One region of the Paenibacillus sp. FSL M7-0896 genome, then DNA from elsewhere that is predicted to be linked to it. Evidence: riboswitches for the same ligand, from Rfam matches in the RefSeq annotation. Region 1 holds a riboswitch; each other region holds the start of a gene.
What was found. A riboswitch is a leader RNA that binds a small molecule or an ion and turns the genes downstream of it on or off. The one in region 1 is predicted to bind cyclic di-GMP.

Region 1 (7,620 bases):
GGCAGCACCTGCCCCGGCGGCGCTGCCGATGATGCCGATGGCTTCGCCAACGGCAACGTTCTCGCCCGCCTGGCGCAGGATGGAGGAGATGACGCCGTCCTCCTCCGCACTGATCTCGAGATTGACCTTGTCGGTCTCAAGCTCGGCAAGCACATCTCCCTGGCCGACAGTGTCGCCTTCTTTAACCAGCCATTTGTAGATCGTTCCTTCGGAAATCGATTCGCCCAAATCGGGTACTTTTATCTCGGACACAGGCCGTACCTCCCCAAATATAGTGGTGTGCGTGATATCGGATGACCGCCTTGCTGTGCTCAGGAAGACGGTACAGGTGCTTGCACTGCAGCATTCAATTTCAGGGCTTCCCGGACAATGCGCCGCTGCTCGAAGCTGTGGACATCTGCGTAGCCGCTGGCCGGACTGGAACGGTCCGGACGGCCGATATACTGGACAGTGACCTTCTGCGGTGCGATGGCGCGCAGCCGGGATTCGGCATACGTCCACCCGCCCATATTCTTCGGTTCTTCCTGCACCCAGACGATCTCCTCCAGAGAGCTGAAGCTGCTCAGGTGAGCGCCAAGCTCGCGTTCCGGGAACGGATAGAGCTGTTCCATGCGCAAAATGTGCAGCCAGGAGAAGTCCTGTCCGCGCGTTGCCTCCAGCTCCGTCTGCAGGTCGATGGCCACCTTGCCGCTGCATACCACGAGGCGCTTCACGGCTTCCGGCTTACTGCCGAGCAGCGGCTCGGGAAGAACCGGCTGGAAGGTGCCCGAAGCGAGATCCGCTCCCGCCGAGGTGCTGCGCGTGTTACGGATCAGGCTCTTCGGCGCCATGATCACCAGCGGCCGGGCATCCGGTTGTCCGCAGAGCGCGGCCTGACGGCGGAGCAGATGGAAATACTGCGCAGCGCTGGTCAGGTTGGCTACAGTCCAGTTCTCCTCGGCGGAGAGCTGGAGGAACCGTTCCATTCGGCCGCTGGAGTGCTCTGGTCCTTGGCCTTCATAGCCATGAGGCAGCAGGATTGTCAGATTGCTGCGCTGCGTCCACTTGGCACGGCCGGCGGAAATGAACTGGTCGATAATGACCTGAGCGGCATTGGCGAAGTCGCCATATTGAGCCTCCCAGATGACGAAGGTCTCCGGTGCGAACACGTTATAACCATATTCGAAGCCGAGGACAGAGGCCTCGGACAGCGGACTGTTGTAGACGCCGAATGAAGCGCTGGAATCACTCAGCTGATGCAGCGGAGAATAGAGTTCGCCGTTCTCGCTGTCATGCAGCACCAGATGGCGGTGGGCGAAGGTGCCGCGCTGTGAATCCTGTCCGCTGAGGCGGATCGGCGTGCCATCCTTCAGGATGGTCGCGAAGGCCAGTGTCTCTGCCAGTGCCCAGTCTACCCGCTCTCCGTCATTCAGCGCATCCTTGCGGCGCTGCAGAATCCGTTCCAGCTTCGGATAGACCTTGAAGCCCGCCGGTACGCGCAGCAGCTCGCGGTTAATTTCCTGCAGACCGGCCAGAGGGAAGGCTGTCGGACGCTGCTGGGGACTGCTGTTATCCAGCGCGACGGCGGTTTTGGACTCCGCATTCTTCTGCTTGCCTTCCTTCATCTGATCGAAGGCCTGCTGGAGGACGCTCTCAGCCTCGGCAATCATGTTCTTCAGATCATCGGCTGTGATTACCTTCTCGCGCTCCAGGCGTTCTGCATAAGCACGGTACACAGTAGGGTGGTTCCGCACTTTGCCGTACACAATCGGCTGGGTCGTCTCGGGATCATCCATTTCATTATGTCCGTGGCGGCGGTAGCCGATCAGATCAATCAGGAAGTCCTTCTTGAACATATGGCGGTAAGCGCTGGCCAGACGGACTGCGGCAATGCAGGCTTCCGGGTCATCGGCATTGACATGCACAACCGGAATCTCATACCCTTTGGCCAGGTCGCTGGCATAATGGGTGGAGCGGGAATCCTCGCTCTCGGTGGTGAAGCCGATCCGGTTATTGACGATAATATGCACGGTACCGCCATTCTGATAACCCTGCAATTTGCCGATATTAAGCGTCTCAGCCACAATACCTTCGCCAGGGAAGGCTGCATCGCCGTGCATCAGCACAGCCATAGCCTTGCTTGTGTTCAGCTTAGGCAGTCCCGGAGCGTTGCGTTCTTCCTGTGCGGCGCGTGTGAAGCCCTCGACTACAGGATTGACGAATTCAAGATGGCTGGGGTTATTGGCCAGCGTGATCCGGGTACGTACGGTTTCGCCTTCGCGGACGGCACGGTCAGCCCCGAGATGGTACTTCACATCACCGCTCCACCCGTAAGTCACGCCCATGGAGCCTTCCGAAGGGAACAGCTCTTTGTTCGGCGAATGATGGAACTCTGAGAAAATAATATCATAAGGCTTGCCCAGAATATGGGCCAGCACATTAAGTCTTCCGCGGTGGGCCATACCCATCAGGATATGCTCGGCGCCGTCATGCGCGGCAGCCCGCACAATCTCATCCAGCATCGGCACAAGGGCATCATTGCCCTCCAGGCTGAAGCGCTTTTGGCCGACGAAGGTCTTGTGCAGGAAGGTCTCGAAATGCTCCACCTGAACCAGCCGCTTCAGCAGCTCTTTGCGTTCTGTATTATTCAGCGGGGCAGGGGAGGTCATCGATTCCGCCTGGCTGTTGAGCCAACGCAGCTCGCGTTCATCATGCACATGCCCGAATTCATAAGCAATGGTCTGTGTATAGGCCTGGCGCATTCTGTGGACGGCATCCATCGCGGTATGCACATCCGCAGGGGCATTATCCCAGATCAGCGAAGCGGGCAGGGCATTAAGATCCTCACGGGTAAGCTCGTAGGTCTCCAGCTCCAGCCATTTGGCCATCGGGTTCGTGCTGCGCTCCAGCGGGTCAATGTCTGCGGCCATATGGCCATATATTCGAATATTGGCGATCAGCTTCGAGGCCTTGACAGCCTTCTTGAGCCACTCGGCATCTGCTGATACGGCAGGCCTTGGAGCCCTCTCGGCATCGGGTGCCAGTGGAGGGGGGCCGGATACGGTGAAGAGATCGCGGTAATGCTGTTCAACAGAAGAGGGGTCCTTGACAAATTGCTCATATCTTTCTTGGATGTAGCCCAGGTTGGGGCCGTAGTATTTGCTCCATACTGTGTCGTTATAGGGCTCTTTGACTGCCATGAATAGGTCCTCCTAACGGATAAACTCCACGCGAGGCATCCAGTGTGCCACTTGGCGGAGCTGCAAATGTTTGCGGTTTCATTCTCATCCTATTGTGCTACTTTCCGGCGGGGTAATCAATTCATACTTTCGGTCAATCCGTTCGCAATTTGGCATGATTCATTACAGTATTCATACGGAACTATCATAAATAGAAAAAACTCATATAACAGCCCGTTATACATACAAATGGGTAATTGTCTCTATACGATGTTGCGTGCAGCGGCAAGTCGGGGCGGATGGGGTTCCCTTTAGTATAATTAAACTATTAGCTAGTGTTTGAACTTGGAACTGGAAATATTTATACAAGCCGCTGGCAATTTCAGCTAAGTTTCCTCACATTTTTTCATAAAAAAATTCCAGAAAACGACACACTAATTGCGTATGATCTTGTATAATGTTATTGCGGAGAACGGTTTCATCGATTCTTGCCAGATCCTTTCATGATGGAAAGGGTCCAGTAAAAGGTAAACCTGCCGAAAGACAGGGGCACAAAGTCTCGGATCTAAAGTAGAAATACTACAAAGTAGCAATACTACTATGATGGCCGGACTGCCTGGGGACGCGAAAATTCTAGGAGGAGATTTCTTGGATATGTCCAACCAGGGGAATGACGAGCTGCAGGCAGTAGATCTGGATTTAGAATGGGTGCACTTGCTGATGTCTGCCAAGCAGGCGGGGATCGCGGCGGAGGATATCCGCCGGTTTCTAAGTGAGAAGGCGCTCCAGGCGATGTAAGGGCGGTCATCATTGCTGCGATACATACAGAAAAGGCACAGCGTCCGGTACGCTGTGCCTTTTCTGTATGCCGCTTGAAAGGCTGCCTTCGCCGAAGGCGGCCTCCCTGCCGTGCGGAGTCTTCCCTGTGGCATATAATGCCCGTCTAGTTGTCCTTTTGTTCCATGCGCCATTTCTGGTAATCGAGGAATTCCTTGAATTCGCGTTTGCTTATACCGGAGGCCATGGCCTCCTGAACAAGCCGGAACCATTCCCCGTCCAGAGCCTGTTCTTCCGTCTCTGCCAGTCCGCCATACAACAGTGCATGAATGGATACCTGAAGCGCGTCAGCGATTTTTTCGATGAATTGAATGGAGGGGTTGGATTGAATGTTCCGTTCCACATTACTGAGGTATGATTTCGCCACATCAGCCTTATCGGCAAGCTCGGATAACGAATAGCCCTTCTCCAGCCGGAGTTTGTGGATGCGGCTTCCCATAGTATCTGACACGATTACAACGCCCTCCGTACTTTTTTTGGTGAAAAATAAGAAGTGATATGCTTCGCGCTATACATTCTCCTTATCTTTCTCGTTGAAACGGTACCGCCCGTTCGAAGGCCGGCAAAGCCGTTTTCTCTTGTCAGTATAACAAAAATCCGCAAAACGGACAAAAATCCTTGAACCCGGCAGCGGGAAAAAAGAAACGGCATACCCGGCCCGGATGAGGGAGGATATGCCGTCTTGATGGATTGCTGAAACGCTGCCTTCCTAATAAAAGGACGGCAAAGCCATTTTCACTTGTATAGGCTGGCCCCTGATCTACTTGGCTTCTCCCACTCCTTGAAGAGCATCGAAGGTCCAGTTCAGAGCTAAGCCGTCACCCTGGAAAATGTTCTGATCGAGCGTGTTGTCTACGAATTCGAAGGCGATCTTGAAGGTCTTGGACCCGGCGGCGGCAATCCCTCCTGGCAGTACACCTGCTGCTACGAGATCGTAGCTGGGGGTATTTTTCAGATCCTTCAGGGAGATCTCGGACAGCACATGACCGCTTAATGATCCGCCGGTGTACGTATTATCGAGGAGCTTGACCTTGAAGTGGTCTCCGAGATCCTGGCCCGCGTTATCGCCCTTGGCATCGGTCACGGTGTAAGTGGTGGCAAGCTTGAGGAATTTGATATCCAGTGTGCCGTCATTGGACAAGGTGAAGGTGCGGACGGTGTAGTCTCCCGGCTTCAGATTCGTCAGCGCTACCGGAGTATTGAAGGAAGAGCCGAGCTTCAGCGTACCCGCTGCGAAGGTTGCCGTGCTGGTAGCTGTGGAGCTGAAGTAAGCGAAGGTGCCCCCGCCGATTAAAGACAAGCCCAGTGCTGCCGATGCTACGCCAAGACCCAATGTTTTTTTGATACCCATTATTTATTTCCTCCTCGAATGGTTTGTTTTTGTGGAATTATTTGAGCGTGCCTTTTTCCTGGTTGGCTTCGAAATTCAGAGTCAGTGCAAGCGTGTCGCCCTGATAATAGTTCTGCGGCTGGAGGGTCTCCTTGAAGGCGAACTGGATGGTCAGGTTATCCGAGGTGCCGGCTTTGATGCCGGACTTCTCTCCGCCTAAGATCGCTCCGAGAATTCCCCGGGCCACCAGATCGGGACTCTCCTGCTCCAGATCGGCCAGCGAGATGACCAGGAGCGGCGATTCCTTCTTATCCTTGTTCACGAGGAAGGTCACAATAATATCATCCTTGAAATTATGGGAGCCGTTGTCTCCCTGGGCGTCTGTAATGGCCGATGAGGTGCGCAGTACCACTTTGGGAATATTGAGCGTCCCGTCATTTTTAAGTTTGAAGTCCCGTAAGACCGTATCACCCGGCTTGAGATTGCTGAGATTAACAATGACGGAGGGGTCAGATTGCAGTGATAGGGTTCCGTTGTTAAAAGAAGCTGAGGAAGTAGAAGTGCTGCTGAAGTAAGCGAAGGTGCCTCCGCCGACCAGGGTTAAGCCTAATGCTGCCGATACAACGCCGAGACCTAATGTTTTTTTGACGTTCATTTGTTCATCCCTCTCTTATGAGTCTGCTTTGTGCATAGCCGGTGCTTCCGGCAAGCTGTATTGTGGCTCCGCGTTTCGTAAACGGGAGAGAACAATTGATCATTGTACGAGATCAGTCAGAGTATCCGGCCCGCCGCTGCTGGCTGCGGATGACGGGGCATTCTTCTTTTCCAGTGCTGCAACGGCCTTCCAGGAAGAATACAGCGCGTAGAGAAGCAGGAGCAGTCCGGGAATAATCATCAGCACTACGCTTCCGGCTTTGGAGACTGCGAAGCTCATGGCATAGCCCGCATAGGGGACGGTCACGCCGGTGTACTCACCTACCACATTCGTGGAACTGACGGCTGCGGTGTCGGCTGAATCATTATTGTCGCCCTTGGTGGTGTAGCTGGCTTCCCCCAGAGCACTGTTCAGCTCGGCATCGACCACGCGGTGGGTAATCAGAATATTATCGGGATTCAGAAAAGTGATCACATCGCCCTTCTGGAACCGGGTCATATCCCCGCCCGGCTTAATGGCCACAATGGAACCGGTCTGGATGCCGGGCTCCATGGAGCCGGATAATACCGTCTTGATCTGGTAGCCGAAGAAGGAGGGCTCGCCGCCGGAGGCCTTGGAGATCACAACGGCTGTGATCAGCACCAGGAACACTATTAGAATCAGAGTGGAAATTATCGTATTGGCTATTTTTCGGATGCGCATCTTATTCGCCGCCTTTGCTGGTGTCGGATTGTGGAGCCGGTGTAGCTGTAGGAGCAGGCTGCGCGCCGTCCATTACAGTGCCTGGAATTACGCTGCCGGGTAATGGATCTGGAGTTGCCTCCGGTAAAAGAATCTCAGACGCCGGAGTGGCAGTGGGAATAACCTCTGCTGCTGAAGAAGCTGTGGGGACTGGATTGTCCTCTACAGGCGCTTCGGGAGCGGGCACCTCTGTCGGCTGGCTTTTGTCAGGAGGACTGGTTGCGGTCGGCTGGTTCTGGGCTTGTTCATGCTCCAGCTTCAGCGCTTCGTCAGCAGCCTTCTGCTTCTCTATGGCGAGCCGCTGGGCTTCCTCCGCTCTGGCTTTATCGGCTTTTTCAAGCGCCAGGCGTTCCTCTTCCTCTTGCTGTGCCTTCGCCTTGTCCTCCAGGGCCGTCTTGGCCTCAGCGATTTCTGCCAGCCGTTCCTGCAAGGTGTGAATTGTGGAGGACAGGGTATCCTTGGACGCCGTTAATTCGGTATTCAACTGCTCATACGTGGTCAGCAGCGCGGGAGATACCTGCGAATCTGCTTGGTAGGCGCTGGTTACGAATGAGAGGATAGGCTCCTCGGCGGGGAAGCTAGAGTCATGCTGCCGGAGCAAGACGCGGTCTGGATTGCCTGTAGGCAAAGATCCGCCGAAATCATGAATCGAGCCAAGGTACTCTACAATTCCGCTTAACGTCTCCGCCAGCGATTCCGACAGAATCCCGCTTTGATGAAGACTCTCTTGAAGCTGGTCGAAGAACTGTGCATCACGGATTTCCAGACAGTTAGGGTCGAGATTCATCATATACCCTCCGAGCTTGTGCAGAATGGCCGCTGCATGGCCGATTTCCTGCAGAATTTGTTGCCAGACCGTCCCGTTGAAGCTCAGCTGCTTCTCCAGCAGGTCGATCTCG
Region 2 (7,620 bases), 300 kb from region 1:
TCGGTGGTGTGTTTAGCCCCGTTACATTTTCGGCGCAGAGTCACTCGACCAGTGAGCTATTACGCACTCTTTCAATGGTGGCTGCTTCTAAGCCAACATCCTGGTTGTCTGTGCAACTCCACATCCTTTCCCACTTAACACACACTTGGGGACCTTAGCTGATGGTCTGGGCTGTTTCCCTTTTGACAATGGATCTTAGCACTCACTGTCTGACTCCCGGCAAGAAGTAAATGGCATTCGGAGTTTGACTGAGCTTGGTAACCCTTGCGGGCCCCGCACCCAATCAGTGCTCTACCTCCACCACTCCATTCACCGAGGCTAGCCCTAAAGCTATTTCGGGGAGAACCAGCTATCTCCGAGTTCGATTGGAATTTCTCCGCTACCCCCACCTCATCCCCGCATTTTTCAACATGCGTGGGTTCGGGCCTCCAGTGCGTGTTACCGCACCTTCACCCTGGACAGGGGTAGATCACACGGTTTCGGGTCTACGTCCACATACTCAATCGCCCTATTCAGACTCGCTTTCGCTGCGGCTCCGGCTTCTCACCTTAACCTTGCATGTTAAACGTAACTCGCCGGTTCATTCTACAAAAGGCACGCCATCACCCATAAAGAGGGCTCTGACTTTTTGTAAGCACACGGTTTCAGGTTCTATTTCACTCCCCTTCCGGGGTGCTTTTCACCTTTCCCTCACGGTACTGTTTCACTATCGGTCGCCAGGTAGTATTTAGCCTTAGCAGATGGTCCTGCTGGATTCATACGGGGTTTCACGTGCCCCGCACTACTCGGGATCCGTCTCGGAGAGAACACAGTTTAGGCTACAGGGCTTTTACCTCTATCGCGGGCCTTTCCAGACCTCTTCACCTACCATATTCCTTTGTAACTCCATGTGAGACGTCCCACAACCCCAAGAGGCAAGCCCCTTGGTTTAGGCTGTTCCGCGTTCGCTCGCCGCTACTGACGGAATCACTATTGTTTTCTCTTCCTCAGGGTACTTAGATGTTTCAGTTCCCCTGGTCTGCCTCTGCGTATCCTATGTATTCAGATACGAGTAACTGCGAATTACCACAGCTGGGTTTCCCCATTCGGACACCCCCGGATCAAAGCTTGCTTACAGCTCCCCGAGGCAGTTTCGTTGTTCGCCACGTCCTTCGTCGGCTCCTGGCGCCTAGGCATCCTCCGTGTGCTCTTAGTAGCTTAACCAATGCGTTTCCCCTAAGGAAAATCGCTAGTATCGCCATTAATATGAAACTTGTTTACACAAGTTCAGCTTAAAGGAATGTTCTAAAACGCAAATTCGTTTCGGTATCCAGTTTTCAAGGATCAAGTTGCTGTTATTACGGGACAATCACGGCTGTGATGTTCGGAATAACAGACAGTGTTACTTGAGAGCTTAAACTCTCAAAACTGACCAACGAGTGAGTATTCGAACCCAAGGGTTCTATTGTGGAAGCGAAGCTTCCGATTTGAATGTCTTCATTGCAGAAGACGATTCTCCATAGAAAGGAGGTGATCCAGCCGCACCTTCCGATACGGCTACCTTGTTACGACTTCACCCCAATCATCTACCCCACCTTCGGCGGCTGGCTCCCTTGCGGGTTACCCCACCGACTTCGGGTGTTGTAAACTCTCGTGGTGTGACGGGCGGTGTGTACAAGACCCGGGAACGTATTCACCGCGGCATGCTGATCCGCGATTACTAGCAATTCCGACTTCATGCAGGCGAGTTGCAGCCTGCAATCCGAACTGAGACCGGCTTTGCTGGGATTGGCTCCACCTCGCGGCTTCGCTTCCCGTTGTACCGGCCATTGTAGTACGTGTGTAGCCCAGGTCATAAGGGGCATGATGATTTGACGTCATCCCCACCTTCCTCCGGTTTGTCACCGGCAGTCACTCTAGAGTGCCCAGCTCAACCTGCTGGCAACTAAAGTCAAGGGTTGCGCTCGTTGCGGGACTTAACCCAACATCTCACGACACGAGCTGACGACAACCATGCACCACCTGTCTCAACTTTCCCCGAAGGGCACCTGATGCATCTCTGCTTCGTTAGTTGGATGTCAAGACCTGGTAAGGTTCTTCGCGTTGCTTCGAATTAAACCACATACTCCACTGCTTGTGCGGGTCCCCGTCAATTCCTTTGAGTTTCAGTCTTGCGACCGTACTCCCCAGGCGGAGTGCTTACTGTGTTAACTTCGGCACCAAGGGTATCGAAACCCCTAACACCTAGCACTCATCGTTTACGGCGTGGACTACCAGGGTATCTAATCCTGTTTGCTCCCCACGCTTTCGCGCCTCAGCGTCAGTTACAGCCCAGAAAGTCGCCTTCGCCACTGGTGTTCCTCCACATATCTACGCATTTCACCGCTACACGTGGAATTCCACTTTCCTCTTCTGTACTCAAGTCACCCAGTTTCCAGTGCGACCTCAGGTTGAGCCCAAGGTTTAAACACCAGACTTAAATAACCGCCTGCGCGCGCTTTACGCCCAATAATTCCGGACAACGCTTGCCCCCTACGTATTACCGCGGCTGCTGGCACGTAGTTAGCCGGGGCTTTCTTCTCAGGTACCGTCACTCCGGTAGCAGTTACTCTACCGGACGTTCTTCCCTGGCAACAGAGCTTTACGATCCGAAAACCTTCATCACTCACGCGGCATTGCTCCGTCAGGCTTGCGCCCATTGCGGAAGATTCCCTACTGCTGCCTCCCGTAGGAGTCTGGGCCGTGTCTCAGTCCCAGTGTGGCCGTTCACCCTCTCAGGTCGGCTACGCATCGTCGCCTTGGTGGGCCGTTACCCCACCAACTAGCTAATGCGCCGCAGGCCCATCCCCAAGCAGCAGATTGCTCCGCCTTTCATTCTTCTCTCAGGAGAAAAAAGAAATTATCCGGTATTAGCTACCGTTTCCGGTAGTTATCCCAGGCTTGAGGGCAGGTTGCCTACGTGTTACTCACCCGTCCGCCGCTAAGTCTGAAAGGAAGCAAGCTTCCTCTCAAACTCCGCTCGACTTGCATGTATTAGGCATGCCGCCAGCGTTCGTCCTGAGCCAGGATCAAACTCTCCAAATTGGTATTTAGAAAGAGCGATTGCTCATTTTGAAACATCTGACGAGAATTTACATTCTCATTTTTGGATCTCACCGAAGTGATCTCCAGATACTCACTCGTTGTTCAGTTTTCAAAGATCAAGCTCGTTGTTAGTGTCAATGTTGTCGTCACCAGCAACTCTTATAATATATCACGTTCATCTGAGCAATGCAAGCTTTATTTTTGAAATCACTTATTTAAGTAATCTCTCATTTCCTTTGCCGCTCCAACAACGCTTATTTATAATAACCTATCCTTCTATTAAAAAGCAACCTTTATATAAATAAAAATAACCCGCTTAATGACTAAGCGGGTTATTCTCAGATAATGCTATAGTTACAGCTATTCTTAGTAGAATTTCGCTGCAGTATATTTGCTTGCTGATTTGATCAGTTCAGTTGATGCTGTTTTCTTACCCAGACCTGCATCCACTGTAGTATCAATCGTCACCCATTTGCCGTTCAGGAACACTTCGTTCCAGGCATGGTATGAAGTTACATAGCTTGTATTCCCCATAACCAACTTGGTTGGAATCCCTTCACTGCGGAGCATAGTAGCGAACAAGGAAGCGTAATCGTAGCAGATACCTTTGTTGGTAGCCAGTGTGTTGTCGTTGTTCGGAATATAATCTGTGCTTACGCTGTTGGCCAGAGAGTAGTCATATTTCACGTTAGCTACGATGTAATTGTAGATAGCCTTAACTTTGTCTGCATCTGTGGTCAGACCCTTTGTAAGCTGGGCTGCCTTTTGAACGGATTTATCGGAAGAACTCCACTTTACATTCTGTACAGAGCTCAAATATACGGCATTCACATTGCTCATTGAAAGAGATACAGTCTCGGAAGATAGTACTTTGTATTTGTTGCCGGTAGTATTCTCAAGAACGGAGACCTTGTAAGAGCCATTACCTTGTTGCAGCGGGAACGTCTCGGTCGGTTTGGAAGTGTATAAGTTGTAAGTATAGCTGTTATTGTCCTTGGTAATCATGAGCTTCATCTTCTTGTCTTTAGGAACATCGTACGATACCCCGATAACCCCTTGATCAAGTTGTCCAACATTTAACCAGCTTGAATCTGCATTTGCTGCTTGAGCAGTGCCTGTCTGCACGGAAGTGACGATCACAAAAAGTGTAATCAGCATTAAATAAAACTTCTTCATGGATAAAACCCCTTTCGGTAGCTGGCTGCCATTCTTACGGGAAGGCCCTTTAGCTTTGCGTCCCTACCTTTCGATAGGTTTGCCGTTATCGTATAAGCTTTATCTGTCCAATCTACTGCCACATAATGACAGATTCAGAATGAAAACAAACAAAAAAAGCCTCTTCATTCGGTAACTGGCTGCCATCCATGACGGGAAGGCCCTGTAGCTTTGCGTCCCTACCTTTCGATAGGTTTGCCGTTATCGTGTATTAGCTTTCATAGTTATAGCTTACCATATCTCAATCTATTAGCAAGACCCAAATCACTAGATTCCCGCAAAAATAGACTAAAATTTTATGTTTTTTGACCTTTCTCAGCATTGTCCTATGACAATCAGGTCAACTTTGCATGAATGATGAGTCTGTGGGTCGGGTTGACAAGCGGATCACAGGTAATGAGGGTCAGAATTTTATCATCATCCTTACCCTTCAGTACTGAAATATCGGTAGGCTCTACAATAGATACATCATATACAACATATTTGTATTCCTGTCCGCTTGTAATAACAGTAATGGCGTCCCCTTTACCGACCTCATCCAGTCTGTTGAACAGCCGCCCTGCCGTTCTTGACCGATGTGCCGCAATCGCTGCATTGCCTACCGCGCCAATCGGAGCTGTCTCCTTCATATGCGCCGCTGCATGCTTCATATTGGTCTTGGTGGCGCCCTCCAGTACAGGCAGCTTCAGATCGATTTTATCGATTTCAATAATAGCGGTGATCTTGCCTCCCACTTCAATCTCGGGCGCTGTAGTGGGCACCGGCTCTTCCGCACCAGACTCTTCCGCCAGCAGCTGGGTGACTTCCGCATAAGGCTTGCTCAGATCCTGGCTGGCAGGAGCCGTAGCCGAAGGAACGATTTCACTATAGGCCTGTTCAGCCTCTTCCAGCAGCTTCTGCTGCTGACGGTCCTCGTACCATTCGCTTCCTTTGGGGTAGAGCATAATCAGGACCCCGGCAAGTATAATCAAATAGGATAACTTCCGCATGACAATCGCCTCCGCAATATAGAATAAGTGCTGCCCCCGCAGGGGACGGGGAAGACATACTGTACCTCTAGAATACCCACTTCCGGCTTCCAAAGAAATTAATGATTACTGTAACAAAGGTAACCAGTACCTTGGCCATCAGCACCTGGACGCCCAGCCGGTCAGTCAGCAGATGAATCAGCAGCACCGAAATGCCCAGCACCATCAGATTCAGGACAATAAATCTCACCAGCTGCATCCGGTCAAAGCCGCTATTCCCGCCTCTGTTCCCGCCCTTGAAGGTCACCTTCTTATTCCAGAAAAAGCTGTTGGCCGTCCCGGCACTGTAGGAAATAATCTGTGCAGGGGTGTTAAGCATGCCCAGGGAATGAAGCAGGGTAAATACCGCAAAATCTATGAACGTGTTAAGCAGGCCCACCGCATTGAATTTCAGAAACTGGATCATGCCTGCGCGCCAAGCCTTATCTTGCATAATCGCTTGCCTTCCGCGTGTCTTCGGCCTCTGCCTCCGGGTAGCCTCGGGTCTCGCGTACGATATAGAGCGGTCTGTCCTTCGATTCGTCATAGATCCGTCCGATGTATTCCCCGATCACGCCCAACAGCATCAGCACAATGCCGTTAAACAGCAGGTTCACCCCGACAATGGATGCCCAGCCCGGCACAGTCCAAGAGGTGAAGACTTTCTGGAATAAGACCAGAAACAGGTAGATGAAGCTGGAGAAGGACAGGAAGAAGCCGACATAAGAGGCGATTTTGAGCGGCTTGTGCGAGAAGGAGGTGATTCCGTCGAGCGCAAAGCGGATCATTTTTTTGAGCGGATATTTCGTCTCCCCGGCGAAGCGTTCCTCCCGCACATATTCCACCATGGTCTGCCGGAAGCCGACCCAGCTTACCAGCCCCCGTACATAACGGTTCTTCTCCTTCAGGCCGCGCAGCACATCGCAGACCTTACGGTCGATCAGCCGGAAGTCCCCGGTATCTGTGGGAATCTCCACACTGGTCATGCTGCTGAGCAGACGGTAAAAGATTTTGGCTGTCACCTTCTTAAAGAAGGTCTCTCCGTGGCGCTTCAGCCGCTTGGCATAGACTACCTCATAGCCTTCCTTCCACTTGGCGATCATCTGCAGGATGACCTCCGGCGGGTCCTGGAGATCTGCGTCAATCACCACAACAGCCTGGCCTTCAGCATAATCCATACCCGCCGTAATCGCCACCTGATGGCCGAAGTTACGGGAGAAGTCAATCAGCTTGACATGCTCATCCCTATTACTGATTTCGCGCATAATCTCAGCCGTACGGTCCCGGCTGCCGTCATTGACGAACACGAGCTCATAGGAATCCCCGCACTCATCCATTACTTTTTTGAGCCGTTCGTAGGTTATCTGAATGACTTCCTCCTCATTATACATGGGCACAATTACACTATATCTGGCCTTCACAAGGGTTCCTCCTCAATTTATTGTAAGCCACAGCTTCCTTGATGCGCTTCATCAACATCAGCTTTGAGCAACTATACGGCTCTTACAGCTCCCCTCCTAGAATACCCAGGAAGGGAACCAGCGAAGTACATGAATGATATAACTGCTGTTCACCTGCATGCCGGACAATACCGGATAGAACATTACAAACAGGATGGCGGCGGCCGCAACATAGGCGTACCGCAGATATTTGGCACCCTGGAACCTGCCGTCAAGCAGCTTCAGGATGTACACAATGGATAGAATCATAAACGGCACCATCGCAAAGTAATGGTACAGGAAGGTCTCACGCGGCACAAGCATCCACGGAACATATTGTGAGAAGAAGCCGATCCAAATCATATACAGGCTCTTGTCCCGGCGCTTCAGGGTGAACCATACAGCGGCCAGCATCGTGAAGATTCCTGTCCACCAGATCAGCGGATTGCCCATCGTTACTATGCTGCTCGCCTTGCCTGCAGGCAAGCCTTCGCCGCCGCTGAAGAACCACACCGGACGCTTCATGAACGGCCACTCCCACCAGGAGGAGGCGAACGGATGTGTAGCTACAAGCTGACTGTGATAGTTGTACATATTCTTCTGGGCATCAATCAGCCCCTTAACGGTGAAGCCCTCTGCCGACGCAGATAGTGAAGGAATGAAGGACAGGCTGTATATGATTCCCGGAATAATGACGAAGAATCCAATGCAGCTGGCCAGCGTGATGATCGTGTTCTTCCAGAAGGACTGATCTGCAGTCCGGCAGGCGGCTTTGAGCTCCTGACCGCTCAGCTTGCCTTCAGCCAGCAGGCGTCCGGCAGCCTTGTATTCTCTGTAGCGTTCAATGAGTACCAGCGCAAGCATAATAGCAAGTCCTGCGCCTCCGTAGATCACGA
Region 3 (7,620 bases), 3.3 Mb from region 1:
CCGGAGACGGCCTGGATGTTCGGAAGAGACAGCTGTGAGAAGCAGGCAGCCTTGACCGATTCAGGGGCAATCCCGTTGTTGCTCAGCAGAGTGTTGATTGATTCGGAAGCGGCATCCACACAGATGGAATCATCGAATGGAATGAACTTCACATTGAACTCTCCTGCAGCAACACCGGTGCGTCCGAGCTTAGCCAGGCCTTCTGCCGGGAACAGAGAGTTGCCGTACACACAGGTGTCTGTCTGATAGATAGAGTCAATGAAACCGACCGAATGCTCATCGCGCTCCAGAATGACAGCGGCAGCGGCATCACCGAAGTTCGCGTAATATACCGGATCATTTTTGTCCGCATGAGGTGCCACGTAATCGGAGCCGATGACCAGGGCGCGGCGGATTCTCGGGTTCGCCATCATCTGGCGGCTGACCTGCTCAACCGAGGCGGTCATTCCGGCACAGTTGGCATTGCTGTCAATACAGATGGTATGCGAAGCCCCGTTAATCAGTCGGTGAATCATCAATGAGTTCGTAGGAAATATATATTCAGGGGTCTGGCTTGCATAAGCGATCAGGTCAATGTCAGGGCCGGTAAGACCGGTTTTCTCCAGAACATTACTTGCGGCTTCAAAAGCCATTGTCAGGGAATTCTCATCCGGGCTGTCGATGCTGTAGCGGTTTTCACGGCCCAGAGTAGCCAGCAGTCCACGGATATCAATACCTTTGTCATCAAAATGCTGAATGAAGAAGTCATTGCCGATTCTTTTGTCTGGATGGTAGATATCAATGTCCTTAATGCGAATCCCCGCCATAGTACAGACCTCCTAAAGTTTTGTTAGCTATACTTCTCACAAATCTGCTTCTTACAAAACTCTCTTCCAGCATTAGCAGCCGGTTTAATGAATGAACATGTGCGTTTCAAGCGGCTGATTTAGGTTTAAATTGTATTTATTAAGCTTGTACGGTTGAAGTGATCTCCAGATTCTCAAGTCCTGCTTTGCGGCCCAGGCGTGCCAGCTGCATTTTGAGGATCGGGTTATTTTCCAGGGTAAGACTCACTTTCTGGAAGCCGTCAGCCTTGAACATGATGAAGCAGCCTTCAAGCAGCGGTACAACATCAGGAGCGGTTACATTCAGCTTGCGGCAGTCGATCTCTAGTGCATATTCAGCAGGGCTGATCGGGTTAATAGTCTGCTGGTAAGCCTGTATAGATTTGAGCCCGTCCTCGTTAGAGAAGGTTCCCTCCAGCTCAATATTGATTACTTTCTTCGCAGTATCTGTCTTCAAAATAAATTGTCCCATGTTGATCTCTCCCTAAGTGTAATTTCCAATACCTCCAAAACGTTATTCCTGCGACTCTATTCGACAAAACCGCAATTCGATTTGGGATATTTTGCCTTCATTATAACCAGATCATACTGAAACGTGCAATCAAAAGTCGAAATTTGTAGATTTATGAAGATTTTTCTTTGATCTCCTCCAGGGTATCCAGCAGCACATTAAAGGCCGAAATCACCCGGGGGGCACCGACGCAAGGGGTCAGATGCAGCAGCACGCCCTTGATCTGCTCGACGGTCATGCCAACGCGGAGCGCCATTACATAATGAACCCCCAGCTGTTCATATTGTCCCATCGTAATCAGCGACGAGATCACCGCGATCTCCTTCCAGTCAGAGCCAATCGTGGTCCGCTGAAAAATATCGCCATAGGCATTGCCCATGATATATTCGGCTAATTCCGGAAAATGCTCTTTGATCGGAGCCAGGGCCTTGGCCCCATAATCTCCTGAGAGATCAGTGAAATGATCGAGTCCGCTGTTCATGTTCTTGTTCACGATATGTCCTCCTGATAGTAGGTTAGAAAAGGTGTGCGGATACGGCTTCCTTACGTAAGATCCAGAGTGCGGTGGGCCGTAGGAGGCATTTCATCACGGTCAGTCAGCAGCTCAATGACAACAGCCTTGTTAAGTGCCACAGCTTCGCGGATTGCGGCAGCGAACTCCTCCTGCGTCTCACAGCGGAAGCCGGCTGCACCCAGCGATTCGGCGAATTTCACGGCATCCATCGGAACCTCGAAGATCGTACCGTCAATCCGGCCGGTCGTTTTCTCCATACCCTTAAGCGCCATATCCAGCTGCTTATTGTTCACCACAATGAAAATCACCGGAATGTCCTTGCAAACGGCTGTGTTTATTTCAGTTCCGAGCATCATAAAACAGCCGTCACCGGTAATGCAGAAGACAGTCTCTCCGGGAGAAGCCGTCTTGGCACCGATCGCCATGCCAATTGAATTGCCCATGCAAGCAAAGTAGGCATCGAATATGAAGCTGCCGGGCCTGCGGACATTGAACCATTTCACAGCATTGAACCCGTGGCTGCCGTCATCTACAAACACGCTGCTGTTGTAAGGAATCAGGTCGCTCATCGTGCTCATTACCGAAGCCAGAGAGAGCCCCGCCAGCACGGGCAACTCGTCATTGTAAGCATTGGAGATTGTGATTTCATGCTTGGTGACCGTAGAGGGGTCCAGCTTCTGAAGATACAGTGCCAGGTTGTCCCTTAAGTCCCCGCCGACAGCGATGGTGGATGAGGACAGTATTTTGCCGACAAAGGTTGGATCTACATCGAACTGGATCAGCTGCGGCGGATGATTCTCCGGCTTCAGGTTGCAGATGGTCATGTCGCTCAGGCGGGAGCCCAGAACAATGAACAGGTCGCTGTTGTTCAGCAATTCATCGCCGTGCGAGGAGCCGCCAACGCCGACAGGACCGTGGTAGAGCGGGTGATCATAAGCTATTGCACCTTTGCCGCCTGGAGAGGTGACTACAGGAATGTTGAAGGTTTCGGCCAGCTGAACCAGTTCCTGATGGGCACCTGAGCGGTTGACGCCTTTACCGGCAATGATCAGGGGCCTAGCGGATTGATTAATCGCCGAGATGACCCGGTCATAGTTCTGATAACTGACTAGTCCCTCGCGTTCCGGCAGAACAATCCGGCATTCCGCGAGCCGCTCTGTCTGCACATCAAACGGAATGCAGAGATGGACCGGACCTTTTTGGTCACCCAGGGCGATGGATAGGGCATGGTTGAAAATCGTGCTGAAGTGATCGCCGCGTTCAACGAGCTTGCTGAAGAGGGTGGCCGGCCGGAACATATCCGCCAAATCAGCCAGGTAGGAAGTGGAATCCTGACATTGGGGAATGCCCAGCTCCTTGATGGACTGATGTCCGGTGATGAAGAGGACGGGAAGATTATTGGCCTTGGCATGCGCTGCTGCGGTGAGCAGATTCGTTCCCCCAGGACCGGAGGTGCCGAAGGCTACCCCGAGACTGCCGGTCTTCAGAGCATAACCGCCGGCGGCGAAGCCGGAGCTGGATTCGTGCCGGCCGGGGATGAACTCTATACCGTAGTCAACCATTTTCAAAGCGATGGGGCAAATAGACTTGCCTATGATTCCAAAAGAATGAGTGACTCCCAGATTGTGTAATGCTTCCGCCATATAATCTGCAACTGTCTTCAGAACATCCACCCCGCAAGTTGTTATTTGTATACGTCAGCAATAGAAAACCTGTACTCACCATTGGAGCACAGGTCTGTTGCACGAATCACCATAATCAAACGCGAAACCTAAGGCGTTCACAGTTTTTCAGCAACCTGGCTGTCATGATCCCACTTCAGAAATGAGACTGTAGATCCATGGCTTTGCGTCATTCCCTTTCGGTGAATTTTGCCGGTATGCGGTTATAAATGAATTTGTGGAGAATTTTCCTTTACAATATATTCCTTGCTCCGCTTTTGTCAATAACCCCTGTGAGAAGAAACTCGGAATTTGACGAATATTCAGGAGTGGAAATGGCTAAATATTTGGATTTTCAAACTTTTGAAAATGGTTGTCCCTGGAAGACTAAAGTCTTAAAATGCAAATGGCCGTTTAGGTTGATTAATGTGGGAAGTGAGCACAAAGCCTCATTACATTCCTGATTTACTGCAAAACATTAAGAATTCACTAGATATACAGCATTACAAATTTCGGTGATAGGACTTAAGTAATAGTGATGTAAGATGTTAGCTTATAGACAAGCTATGACAATAGAACGACTATAGTAAAGAAGTGCAAAGCACGGTTTTTACCCTTATGCACAATTTCAACAATTTGTGAATATTACATAACAATCTTTGTTTTGCCCAAAAAAAGAGACACCTCCCGCAGAAAATTCCGCAGGCGTGTCTCTTTGTGCTGAGGTTAAAATTTGAAAATATGAATCGTTTTTTGCAGGTTGAAGACCGCGGAGGTCATCTTCTCTGTCTCCTCAGCTACGGATTGAAGAGCATGAATCTGTTCGTTCATCGCTGCGGATACCTCTTCCGTCCCTGCGGCGGTCTCCTGGGTGATGGCTGAGATATTCTCGATCGCCCCGGAGATCTTGAGCGCGCTCTCCAGCATAAGGTCACTCTCTGCGGAAAAGGAGGCAATCTGCTCGGTTATGTATTGGACACTATGCACAATTTGAGCAAAAATGTTGGCTGTCTCCGTAATCATCTCATTCTGCACCTGGACTACCTCTTCATTGATGGCGATGTTATCGATAGCCTGCTTGATATCCGCTTCGATGCTGCGTACCAGACCGAACACCTCTTTGGTTGAAGCGGTGGATTCCTCGGCCAGCTTGCGGACCTCCTGGGCAACAACGGCGAACCCGCGGCCATGTTCGCCTGCACGGGCGGCTTCAATAGAAGCATTGAGCGACAGCAGATTGGTCTGTTCAGCAATTTCGGTAATTGTCTTGGTAATCATCGTAATGCCTCGTGCGTTATGCGATAGGGCTTCGATAGTATCCGCCACCTTCTGGGTAGCCTGGATGTTCTTGCGCATGCCTTCGGCTTGGGTATCCACCGATTGCCGTCCCTGTTCTACCAATTCCAGCGTATGTACAGACCTTTTATTCATTTCCTTGGTGGAATTCGTATAATTGGAGACTTTGATTTCGATATCCTTGATCGATTCGGTCATATCAGCGATATCCACCGAGATTTCGTTAGCACCGAGGGCCAGTTCATTGGAGGAGGAAGCCACCTGCGCCATGACAAACTTCAGGTTCTGATTCTTGTCTTCAATCCCGCGGCTGGCGTCCATAACCTGACGGGTAATCTGTGAGGCATCGGTGAGGATTTTTTTGAGCTTGTCAATCATGGTATTGAAGGAGCGGCTGATGTCGCCCATGGAGCCATTCTCATCGGCACGGCTGGTGAAGTCGCCTTTGGCAATCGTGTGCGTCACATTGGAGATATCCTCAAATGAAGATGTAAGCGTTCTCTCAATGAAGCGCGCAAGCGGGTAAGTCAGCGCTGCCAGGACGGCGACAAGAATAATGCCGATGAGCAGCCTGTCCATGAGGATTAGCGTGATTAAGACAGGGACAGCGAATAAAGCGGCAACCAGGTAACATCCGGTGACGATTTTTTGTTTCAACGGCAGCTTGTTCATCCAGTCCATAATGTAAAGTCCCCCTATAAATAATAATGTGTATTGTAATATTATAGGGGATACTAGTGCATTTGGTCTATTATTAAAAATCGTATAATGCTGCCGCTTCACGCAGAGCCGCAGCAACAGTATCCGCAAGCTCAGGCGGTGCCGTCACCTTGATACCCTGACCCAGGGACAGGATGATCCGGCACGCAGACTCCGGCGTGTTGAACTCAGCCTCGGCCCTGATCCAGCCCGGGGCCTCAGCAGGCTCCTGGTGCAACAGGGCGACGTATCGCTCCTTCTGCAGCTCCTTCATCGTTTGCTCTCTTACAAGAAGGCTGGAGGGGTACCTGGGCAAGGCAGACTTGAATGCGGCGGTGGAGGTCTCCCAGTACTCAGACAGGACGAAATCCTCCGGTTGCTCAAAAGACTCATCTGTGACTTTGGCCTCAGTGATTCTGGAGACCCTGTAGGTCCGCAGCTCGCCGTCATGCCCCGCGACCAAGTACCAGACGCCGCGCTTAACTACCAGCCCCAGAGGTGCAACCAGCCGCTCGGCGGCGTCCTCCCCGCGGAGATAGGTGATGCTCACCTTGCGGTTCTCCCATAAGGCTCCCTGCAAAGCGGATAGGCAGGGATAGGTCTCCCCGGAGGGATGCCACCCGGCTCCGTCGATGTGAATCCGCTGGCTGAGGAAGCTGAAGGGGGTGACTGGCTGCCGGGTAGCGACGGCCTGCAGCTTGCGGGCGGCCGAGGAGAACTCCTCCTGAATGCCCAGAGCGTGCAGAATCGCCGGATCAGCGGGCACCAGCAGCGCGGCAATCTCCTTGGTGTTCATTCCGGTCAGGGAATTCCGGTAGCCTTCAGCCAGCTTCCAGCCGCCTTCCCGGCCGCGCTCCGCCAGCACGGGGATGCCGGAGAAGCTTAGTGCTTCCATATCCCGGAAGATTGTACGTTCGGATACCTCCAGCGTTAGCGCCAGCTCTTTGGAGCTGATTTTCCCGCGGCTCTGTAAGAGCTGAACGATAGTGATCAGGCGATCCGCTCTCATTCTGCAACCTCCCTTGAATGTATTATTTATATATGTCAATGGTTGTCATGTATAAGGTATATATTAGACAAGAGTACGGATTAGCGCAAATGATCATCTAATCCGGGTATGATAGATGAAAGGGAGCGGATCAAATGACAAATCTGCAAGGGAAAGTGGCATTGGTAACAGGCGGGAGCAGGGGAGCGGGCAGAGGCATTGCACTGGAGCTGGCGAAGGCTGGTGCCTATGTATACATTACGGGCAGGAATGCCGGTATGCCGCAGGAGGGAAAAGCAAGAACGCTTGAAGGGGTGCTGGCTGAGATCCGCCGCTCAGGCGGGGACGGAGCTGTGATCCGCTGTGATCATACCAATGACAGCGAGACAGAGGCTGTAATCCGGCAGATTAGCGCAGAGCAGGGCAGATTGGATATTCTGGTCAATAACGTCTGGGGCGGCAATACTCTCCCTATCGGGAATGAACCGTTCTGGGAGCAGCCGGTGCAGCATTGGGATCATATGTTCACTGCGGGTGTGAGGGCGCAGCTAATGAGTAATTATTATGCTGTACCCCTGATGCGCAGGGAAGGAGCGGGGGCGGGTAAATTAATCGTCCATACAACCTTCTGGGACGAGTACAAGTACACGGGGAACTTCTATTATGATCTGTCCAAAAATGCACTGGTGCGCATGGCCTACGGATTATCCCTAGAGGTGGCTGCGGATGGCATCGCGGTGATTCCCGTCTCTCCCGGCTGGATGCGGACCGAGCTGGTCCTGGACAGCTTTGGCACAGATGAGGAGCACTGGCAGGAGGAGGAGGGGCTTCAGACCACTGAATCAACCGCTTATATCGGACGGGCAGTTGCAGCGCTTGCTGCTGATCCTGAAGTGATATCCATGACTGGTACTCCCCAGAAGGTAGGGGACCTGGCACGGAAATATGGCTTTACGGACACCGATGGCCGGCAGGTGCCAGCCTACCGGATTTCATAGTATAACGCAAAAACACTCTTTGGAAGTGCGCGGCCTGGGGCCTGCACTCCCGAAGAGTGTTTTATTGTGAAGAAATAAGAATTAGAGCAGAATGATCTCCTCAGCGGTGTTGATCTCCGGCAGTCCGGC
Region 4 (7,620 bases), 870 kb from region 1:
ATATAGGCGGGATCAAAGGTCTCCCGGATCATGTCCTCAATGACAGCGGAGGTAGCGGGCGTGCTCTCGGAGGGCTTCAGTACGGCGCAGTTCCCGGCGGCAATGGCACCGATTAACGGCTCGATCAGCAGCTGGAACGGGTAGTTGAACGGCCCGATAATTAGCACCGTCCCGTAAGGCTCGGCTATGATTCTGCTCCGTGCCGGGAACAGGTGCAGCGGTGAGCCTACCTTCACCGGCTTCATCCAGCGCCGTAGATGCTTCATCATATAGCCGATGCTGTCCAGCGTGAATCCGATCTCTGTGGCGTAAGCCTCGAATTCGCTTTTATGCAGATCCTGGTTCAGTGCAGCGATAATCCGGGCTTCATTGCGTGAGATGGCCTCCTTCAGCTTCTGAAGCTGCTCCAGCCGGAAGCCGGGGGTTCTTGTGACTCCGCCGGTGAACCATTGTCTGTGCTCAGCCAGCAGCCGGTCGATCTGTTGTGCAGTGTATAGTGGCATGCTTGTATCCTCCTTGGTGATTTGCGGTTCCTATAGATTGCCTGCCGAAGAGGGCAGAGTCTGGATGTAATCATGCATCCGGCTCCGGTTCAGCAGGGTGATTTCATTGCCCTTGAATTCGATCCAGCCCTGGTCGCGCAGGAATCCCAGCTCCCGTGACAAGGAAGGGCGGGCGGTATTCATATGTTCAGCCCATTCCTTCCGGCTGAAGGGGAGCTTCAGCCGATCGGACTCCTGCTGCTCTCCCTGCTCCAGCAGGAAGTCTACGATACGGCGGCGCAGCGGTCCGGCGGACAGGTTCTCGATCTTCCGGTTCACGAGCACCAGCCGCTCGGACAGATTCTCGATGAAGCGGGTAAGGATATCGGTGTCGGCCGCGAATAATCTCAGCAGCTCCTGCTTGCTGATGAACATCACCTTGCAGGGGCCTGTGGCCGTGACGGTGGCGGGCACGGTGTTATTCCTGCGGAATAATACAGCTTCGCCTATGGTCTGCCCTTCCTTCAGGTGGGCGATGGTTACACTGCTGCCGGTAGGGTGTGTCTTCTGCACCTCAATGCGGCCGGAGAGCAGAATCCCAAGCCGGTCCGCCGGATCACCCTCTGCCAGAATAATCGCATTCTTATGGTAGGAGCTGACAGCGTAAGCCAGTGTATGCAGCAGCTGTTCGATCTCATCTGCGGACTTTCCGCGAAATAGCAGGCAGGATTGCAGCGAAGCGGGCTCCGGTCTCATACTTTTCCTCCCGATGTGTTGTGATTGGTAACATTCGTTACCGATTGATAGACGAAAGTCTACTACAATTATTGGTAACTGTAAAGGCGAGGCACAGAGCGATTCCATTAATGATAAGGAGTGATCAGGTAATGAGCGAAATGTTTTGTTTCCAGTGTCAGGAGGCAGCTAAGGGGACGGGTTGTACGATTCAGGGGGTGTGCGGCAAGACCAGTGAGGTAGCTAAGCTGCAGGATCTTCTGGTGTATACACTCAAGGGCATCGCCATCTTCGCGCGCAGCGGGCGTGAGCTGGGGATTACTGATCCGGTGACGGAGAAATTTATCATAGAGAGCTTGTTCGCTACGATTACCAATGCTAACTTTGTGCCGGAATATTTCAACGCGAAGGTCCGGGAAGGACTGGCCCTGCGGGATCTGTGGCGCAGCAGAGTGGCTGATGCCGGAGTGATGGCCTATTTGTCGGAGCATGACGCAGCGAACTGGAATGCAGTGACTGATGAAGAGCTGATGGACAAGGCGGCAACCGTCGGTGTGCTTGCTACGGAGCATGAGGATATCCGTTCCTTGCGCGAGCTGCTGACCTATGGCCTGAAGGGAATGGCTGCTTACATGGAGCATGCTGCGGTACTGGGCTTCTATGAAGCAGGAGCACATGCTTTTATGGAGAAAGGCTTGGCTGCAGCACTGGATGACAATCTAAGCGGCGGTGAGCTGACGGCTCTGGTGCTGGAATGCGGCAAGTTCGGCGTGGATGTGATGGCGCTGCTTGACCGTGCGAACACCGCAGCCTACGGCAATCCGGAGATTACCACAGTCAATATTGGGGTAGGCACGAACCCTGGTATTCTGATCAGCGGTCATGACCTCAAGGATATGGAGGCGCTGTTGAAGCAGACCGAGGGTACCGGAGTGGATGTGTATACGCACAGTGAGATGCTGCCGGCCCACTACTATCCGGCCTTCAAGAAGTATAGCCACTTCGTAGGCAACTACGGCAATGCATGGTGGAAGCAGAATGAGGAATTTGCCAGCTTCAATGGTCCGATTCTGATGACTACGAACTGTATTGTGCCGCCGAAGGACAGCTACAAAGACCGGCTGTACACGACAGGCAACACCGGGTATCCGGGAATTCAGCATATCGCGGCAGGCGCGGACGGAGAGAAGGATTTCTCGGCGCTGATTGAGCAGGCCAAGAGCTGCAGCGCTCCGGTGGAGATTGAGACAGGCGAGATTATCGGCGGCTTCGCGCATGCGGCTGTAATGAATGTCGCGGATCAGGTGGTTGGAGCGGTAGAGAGCGGCGCCATCAAGCAATTCTTCGTCATGGCCGGCTGCGACGGGCGGATGAAGAGCCGGAATTATTACACCGACTTCGCAGCAGAGCTGCCGAGTGATACGGTGATCCTGACCGCCGGCTGTGCCAAATACAAATATAACAAGCTGGCGCTTGGCGATATCGGCGGAATTCCCCGCGTGCTTGATGCCGGCCAGTGCAATGACTCCTATTCTCTTGTGGTTATAGCGCTTAAGCTGAAGGAAGTGTTCGGTCTTGCAGACATCAACGATCTTCCGATCTCCTATAACATTGCCTGGTATGAGCAAAAAGCGGTGATTGTACTGCTGGCGCTGCTGCATCTGGGCGTGAAGAACATTCACCTGGGTCCTACACTTCCGGCCTTCCTGTCGCCTAATGTAGCTAAGGTTCTGGTAGATACCTTCGGTATCGGCGGTATTACTACCGTACAGGAAGACATGGAGCGGTTTATTGCTGCGGTATAATACAATACAGCTTCAGCATTAGCCAAAATACACAAAAGCGAGTCTCCGTATAAGGGGGCTCGCTTTTGTATATGAATATGAACGTCACCGTCAGCGCTTACGGCAGCCGGTAGACTGCAAACGGCTCGCTGGTGCGGAAGGCGGCGCTGGCCTGGTCAAGCTGCTCAAGTATTCCCGCATCCGTTGAAGCGGAGAGACTCTGCAGATTATGTTGTACCTGCTCTACTGTAGTTGCACCGACAATCACCGTGGAGACGGCGGGCCGGTTCATCAGCCAGGCCAGGGATAGAGCTGCAGGTGAGGTGCCCAGTCCCTCCGCAATGGCCTGAACCTGCTCCCCGAGCGAGATGCGCTCCGGGGTAAGGAAGCGGCGGAAGTTCGGATCGGTCTCTGCTCTGGAGCCGGCAGGGGCTTTGCTGCTGCCAGTATATTTGCCGGTAAGAATGCCGCCCGCCAGAGGGAAGTATGGGATGATGCCCAGACCCTGATCCAGGCAGAGCGGAAGCAGCTCCGCTTCGGGCGTGCGGTCAGCCAGCGAATAGCTGCACTGGATAGAGATGTATTTCGCGAAGTGCCGGGCTTCGCTGATTCCAAGCGCCTTCATCAGCTCCCAGGCGGCATAATTGGAGGCTCCGATATAGCGCACCTTGCCTGCGGAGATCAGATCATCCAGCGTACGCAGCGTTTCCTCCAGCGGTGTGTAGGGATCGAAGGTGTGAATCTGATACAGATCCACATAGTCGGTCTTCAGCCGGCGCAGGCTGCCCTCCAGCTCCTGCATCAGATGATGGCGCGAAGAGCCGCTGCCACCGGGTCCCTCATGCTTCGGCAATCCGGCTTTGGTCGCCAGCACTGCGTTATGGCGTTTGCCTTCAAGCGCAAGGCCGATGATCCGCTCCGATTCAGATCCGGCATAGATATTGGCGGTATCGATGAAATTGATGCCCTGATCCATAGCGGTGTGCAGAATGCGGACCGAGGTCTCCTGATCTGCCCGTTTGCCGAAGGAATTGGTTCCAAGACCCAGGGCGGACACCTGCAGGCCGCTATTGCCCAGACGGTTATATCGCATGTTCTAACTTCTCCTCATCTAGTAGTAGTCTTAGCAGGAATCACGCACAAGCAGCTTGCCGCCGGACTCCAGGCGGCTGTCCTGTGACCGGGCGAGATTAATCACCGCATGCTCCTCCTGGAGCAGCTCAATCTCCTCACCCAGCTTAAGCAGCAGCCTGGAGAAGCGGCTTAGTACACTGTCAGTAATGTACCCGGTGAATTGTCCCGGATGGGCGAATACCTCAAGCATCTGCCAGAGCTGGTCCGTGCCGGAGCCGAACGCCCCGTTCATACGGCTTAGCGCAGCTTGAAGATCACGGATCAGGCTGCCCAAGTGGCTGTATTTATCCTCCAGCAGCAGCATGACTACCAGGCCGTAATTCACGGATTGCTGGCGGGATTCCACATTCTTGGCCAGCTGGCGCGCTGCCTCAAGCAGTCCGTCCGTCTCTGTCCGCAGCAGGCATGCGAGGCTGTGCAGACGATGCTGCATTACCCCGGCGTGTCCGGCGTACAGGCCGCTGCCGGTGACCTGGCCGCTAACGTAAATACTGCCGGTGGCTATAATTGTAGATTGGCGGATATCGCCATAGACGTACACATTCCCGAGGGCTTCAATTCGTACAGGTCCTTCCAGATCTCCCGGTACAATGATGTCACCTGCGAACATAACATCGCCCGCAGGATCTGTCATCTCTCTGGCCAGAAGACTGACCGGAGGGAAGTCACATATCCGGACGCTGCCGTTTCCTCCGCAGATGCGGGGTCTGCCGGTATGCCGGGCCACGATATTACCACAGGGAAGGAGCTTGGCATGATTACCGGCAGCAAAGTAGATATCCTGCGGCGGGGGAGGGGGCAGGACCCTTCCGTCTGTGTCGAGGCCGGGAATGCCTTCTTCCGGCGGCAGCTTGCGGGCGAAGACTTCGCCTGCAAAGGCAAAGGGGGCTCCCGGGAAACGGAGATACTCCAAGGGTTCCGCAGGCTTCTGACCCCGGGCTCCCTGTCCCTGAAGCATCCGGTTCCCCTCCAGTGTATGCTCAGGCAGCAGGAATTCCAGCCGGGCTTCCTTGCCGGGCAGCGGGGATCTGCCTTCAGCGATGCATACGGGAAGATATGTAGGGTTCTCCAGCTCCGCGTACAGGGCGGGAATGTTCAGGTTGCGCAGAATAAAACGGTTGTCCAGTGAGGCGATAATCTGTTCTATGGTGAGCGTGGACAGCAGCATCGCCGGATTGGGCTGGGCACGGACGACCGCTTCGAAGGCGGCGGGGCAGTTGACCAGATTCCAGGCGTACTTCTCTGCACGGTATAAAGTGAAGTGGACCTTGAGCTTGTCAGGCGATACGGTAATTTCATATTGCGGCTTCTCACAGATCTCCCAAGTGATATAATCCGCCCTGGTCACCTCGGTCGGCTCTGTAACGGTCTTCCAGTTGATCTTCAGGACAACAGGGTGGACCGCAGAAATGCGGGCGGGAGCACCTCCGGGGAGCGGGGGAGTAATGAATATCTGGTTGTCCTGCACGAGGATAATTCCATTCTTATCTCCAGTTGTCCCGTCAGAAGCTCGGCCCTCCACAGAGAATGAATCCAGGAGACCTTTACGTTCGAGCATCAGGGACTCTACGAATTCATATCGGCTTGGTTCGATATCCTGCTGCGGCATGGTTGTAACCTCACTTTTTCGTATGATCAATGGCAATTCGTACAGAAAAAGAACATCATCAAGCCTGGGAGGCTTTCCCTCCTGAACAGCTGGCTTAAGTGGTCTCTATTGGCAGCCTGGCAACCGTAAACGCAGATTCCGGCGTTCTTAGGCCCATGGCTTTGCGTCCTGCCCTTTCGGGGAGTTTGCCTTTAGAAATAGATCAATGATATACATCCTGTAGAGGTGGGAGTTATGGTCGACTGTAATCGACAAAAAGAGTCATAAATAGTTCTTACGCGTCATTAACTTCTGCAAACAAGCTTAATTCTAGTACTTAAAGAGCTATTTTTCAACTATATTATGCCTATTTATCAAAAAACTCGAAATATGCAGCTCTATTTCGACAAAAAAACTGGTTTCCCAGCGCTTACAGCTTATGGAAGAGGCAGGGGGAGGAAAGTATGAGCATTCAACTGTTGGGACACCCTGGGCTTGGTAAGAATCGGAGTGTTCTTTTTTGATAAGCGATTTTGCGAGTGTTAATGTTATGTATATGTTAACTGTGTAAATAAACACAAACATTCAGTGTATTATTTCGTAATAAAACCGAAGACATCGCAAATTCATTGTAATATAATCTAACTCATACCAAGGAAACGCGAATTAATGTTAACTAATATAACATTAATAGAGATAGCGACATCAGGAGAGGAGCATAAACCATGCAGATTGCAGCAACACCTTACATCTGGCCTTATGACGGGGCTGTGGACCCGGCGAAGACAGCGCTGATGATTATCGACATGCAGACGGATTTTTGCGGCAAGGGCGGTTACGTCGAGAGAATGGGTTATGACCTCTCATTAACAGCGAGGGCGATCCAGCCCATTCAGCGGCTGCTGGCCCGTATCCGGGACATCGAAGGCTTCACCGTGATCCATACCCGCGAGGGGCATAAGCCGGATCTGTCGGATCTGCCGGCGAACAAGCGGTGGCGCAGCCGCCAGATCGGGGCCGAGATCGGCTCCGAAGGACCGGCGGGACGAATCCTCGTGCGGGGGGAGCGCGGCTGGCAGATCATTGATGAGCTGGCGCCTGCCCACGGAGAGTACATTATAGACAAGCCGGGCAAAGGGAGCTTTTACGCAACAGACCTGGACCTGATCCTGAAGAATAAAGGAATTACCCATCTGATTCTGACCGGTATTACTACCGATGTCTGTGTACACACCACGATGCGGGAAGCCAATGACCGCGGGTACGAGTGTCTGATCCTTGCAGATTGTACAGGAGCGACGGATGAAGCGAATCACCTGGCGGCGCTGAGTATGGTTCAAATGCAGGGCGGAGTGTTCGGCAGTGTAAGTGATTCACAAGCGGTGCTGAAGGCGCTGGAGCAATACTAAATCATTCATAAACGGGGGAATAACCATGTGGAACAAGTCCAGAACAAAAGCGCTGATGCTGTTAACCTCGCTAATGCTGCTCCTGACCGCCTGCGGTAACAATACGGAAGCCGGGAAGGCTGAAGGCCAGGGAGCGGAAGGCTCGGGCGAGCTGAAAAAGGTGGTGCTCCGGCTGAAGTGGATTCACCAGGCGCAGTTTGCCGGCTTTTATACCGCAGTGGAAAAAGGCTTCTATAAAGAAGCGGGGCTGGATGTTGAGATCCGCCCGGGGGGCTCGGATTTCCCGGCTGTGCAGATGGTAGCTTCCGGCAGTGAGGAGTTCGGAGTTACCGGTGCCGACCAGATCGTCATCGCCAGAGAGAAAGGCGTCCCGGTCAAAGCGTTGTCCGCGATCTACCGCAAAACCCCGTTCGTCATGTTCACGCTCAAAGAGTCAGGGATCAAGACGATGGAGGATCTGGTCGGGCAAAAGGTGGGCATTAAGCTGG

Region 2: linked by a shared signal. The riboswitch ahead of MKY12_RS01670 (transglutaminase-like domain-containing protein) and the one ahead of MKY12_RS00385 (anti-repressor SinI family protein) in region 1 are both predicted to bind cyclic di-GMP.
Region 3: linked by a shared signal. The riboswitch ahead of MKY12_RS19485 (thiamine pyrophosphate-binding protein) and the one ahead of MKY12_RS00385 (anti-repressor SinI family protein) in region 1 are both predicted to bind cyclic di-GMP.
Region 4: linked by a shared signal. The riboswitch ahead of MKY12_RS30100 (flagellar assembly protein A) and the one ahead of MKY12_RS00385 (anti-repressor SinI family protein) in region 1 are both predicted to bind cyclic di-GMP.

What each region holds. Positions count from the first base shown of each region.
Region 1 covers NZ_CP150250.1:89,802-97,421, forward strand. Annotated here, with positions in the region: gene odhB (2-oxoglutarate dehydrogenase complex dihydrolipoyllysine-residue succinyltransferase) at 1-252, opposite strand, end outside; gene MKY12_RS00380 (2-oxoglutarate dehydrogenase E1 component) at 312-3,179, opposite strand; cyclic di-GMP riboswitch class I at 3,675-3,778, shown strand; gene MKY12_RS00385 (anti-repressor SinI family protein) at 3,813-3,956, shown strand; gene MKY12_RS00390 (helix-turn-helix domain-containing protein) at 4,102-4,434, opposite strand; gene MKY12_RS00395 (TasA family protein) at 4,756-5,346, opposite strand; gene MKY12_RS00400 (TasA family protein) at 5,384-5,980, opposite strand; gene MKY12_RS00405 (signal peptidase I) at 6,080-6,682, opposite strand; gene MKY12_RS00410 (hypothetical protein) at 6,684-7,620, opposite strand, start outside.
Region 2 covers NZ_CP150250.1:388,926-396,545, reverse strand. Annotated here, with positions in the region: rRNA gene MKY12_RS01680 (23S ribosomal RNA) at 1-1,203, opposite strand, end outside; rRNA gene MKY12_RS01675 (16S ribosomal RNA) at 1,503-3,063, opposite strand; gene MKY12_RS01670 (transglutaminase-like domain-containing protein) at 3,430-4,239, opposite strand; cyclic di-GMP riboswitch class I at 4,253-4,333, opposite strand; cyclic di-GMP riboswitch class I at 4,407-4,488, opposite strand; gene MKY12_RS01665 (class D sortase) at 4,614-5,267, opposite strand; gene MKY12_RS01660 (GtrA family protein) at 5,335-5,739, opposite strand; gene MKY12_RS01655 (glycosyltransferase family 2 protein) at 5,729-6,706, opposite strand; gene MKY12_RS01650 (glycosyltransferase family 39 protein) at 6,803-7,620, opposite strand, start outside.
Region 3 covers NZ_CP150250.1:4,492,641-4,500,260, reverse strand. Annotated here, with positions in the region: gene MKY12_RS19500 (3-oxoacyl-[acyl-carrier-protein] synthase III C-terminal domain-containing protein) at 1-806, opposite strand, end outside; gene MKY12_RS19495 (hypothetical protein) at 946-1,296, opposite strand; gene MKY12_RS19490 (carboxymuconolactone decarboxylase family protein) at 1,448-1,828, opposite strand; gene MKY12_RS19485 (thiamine pyrophosphate-binding protein) at 1,879-3,522, opposite strand; cyclic di-GMP riboswitch class I at 3,639-3,735, opposite strand; gene MKY12_RS19480 (methyl-accepting chemotaxis protein) at 4,237-5,487, opposite strand; gene MKY12_RS19475 (YafY family protein) at 5,561-6,514, opposite strand; gene MKY12_RS19470 (SDR family NAD(P)-dependent oxidoreductase) at 6,649-7,491, shown strand; gene serA (phosphoglycerate dehydrogenase) at 7,573-7,620, opposite strand, start outside.
Region 4 covers NZ_CP150250.1:6,955,080-6,962,699, reverse strand. Annotated here, with positions in the region: gene MKY12_RS30120 (aldehyde dehydrogenase) at 1-503, opposite strand, end outside; gene MKY12_RS30115 (Crp/Fnr family transcriptional regulator) at 534-1,238, opposite strand; gene hcp (hydroxylamine reductase) at 1,370-3,022, shown strand; gene MKY12_RS30105 (aldo/keto reductase) at 3,120-4,094, opposite strand; gene MKY12_RS30100 (flagellar assembly protein A) at 4,125-5,774, opposite strand; cyclic di-GMP riboswitch class I at 5,852-5,944, opposite strand; gene MKY12_RS30095 (isochorismatase family cysteine hydrolase) at 6,449-7,132, shown strand; gene MKY12_RS30090 (ABC transporter substrate-binding protein) at 7,158-7,620, shown strand, end outside.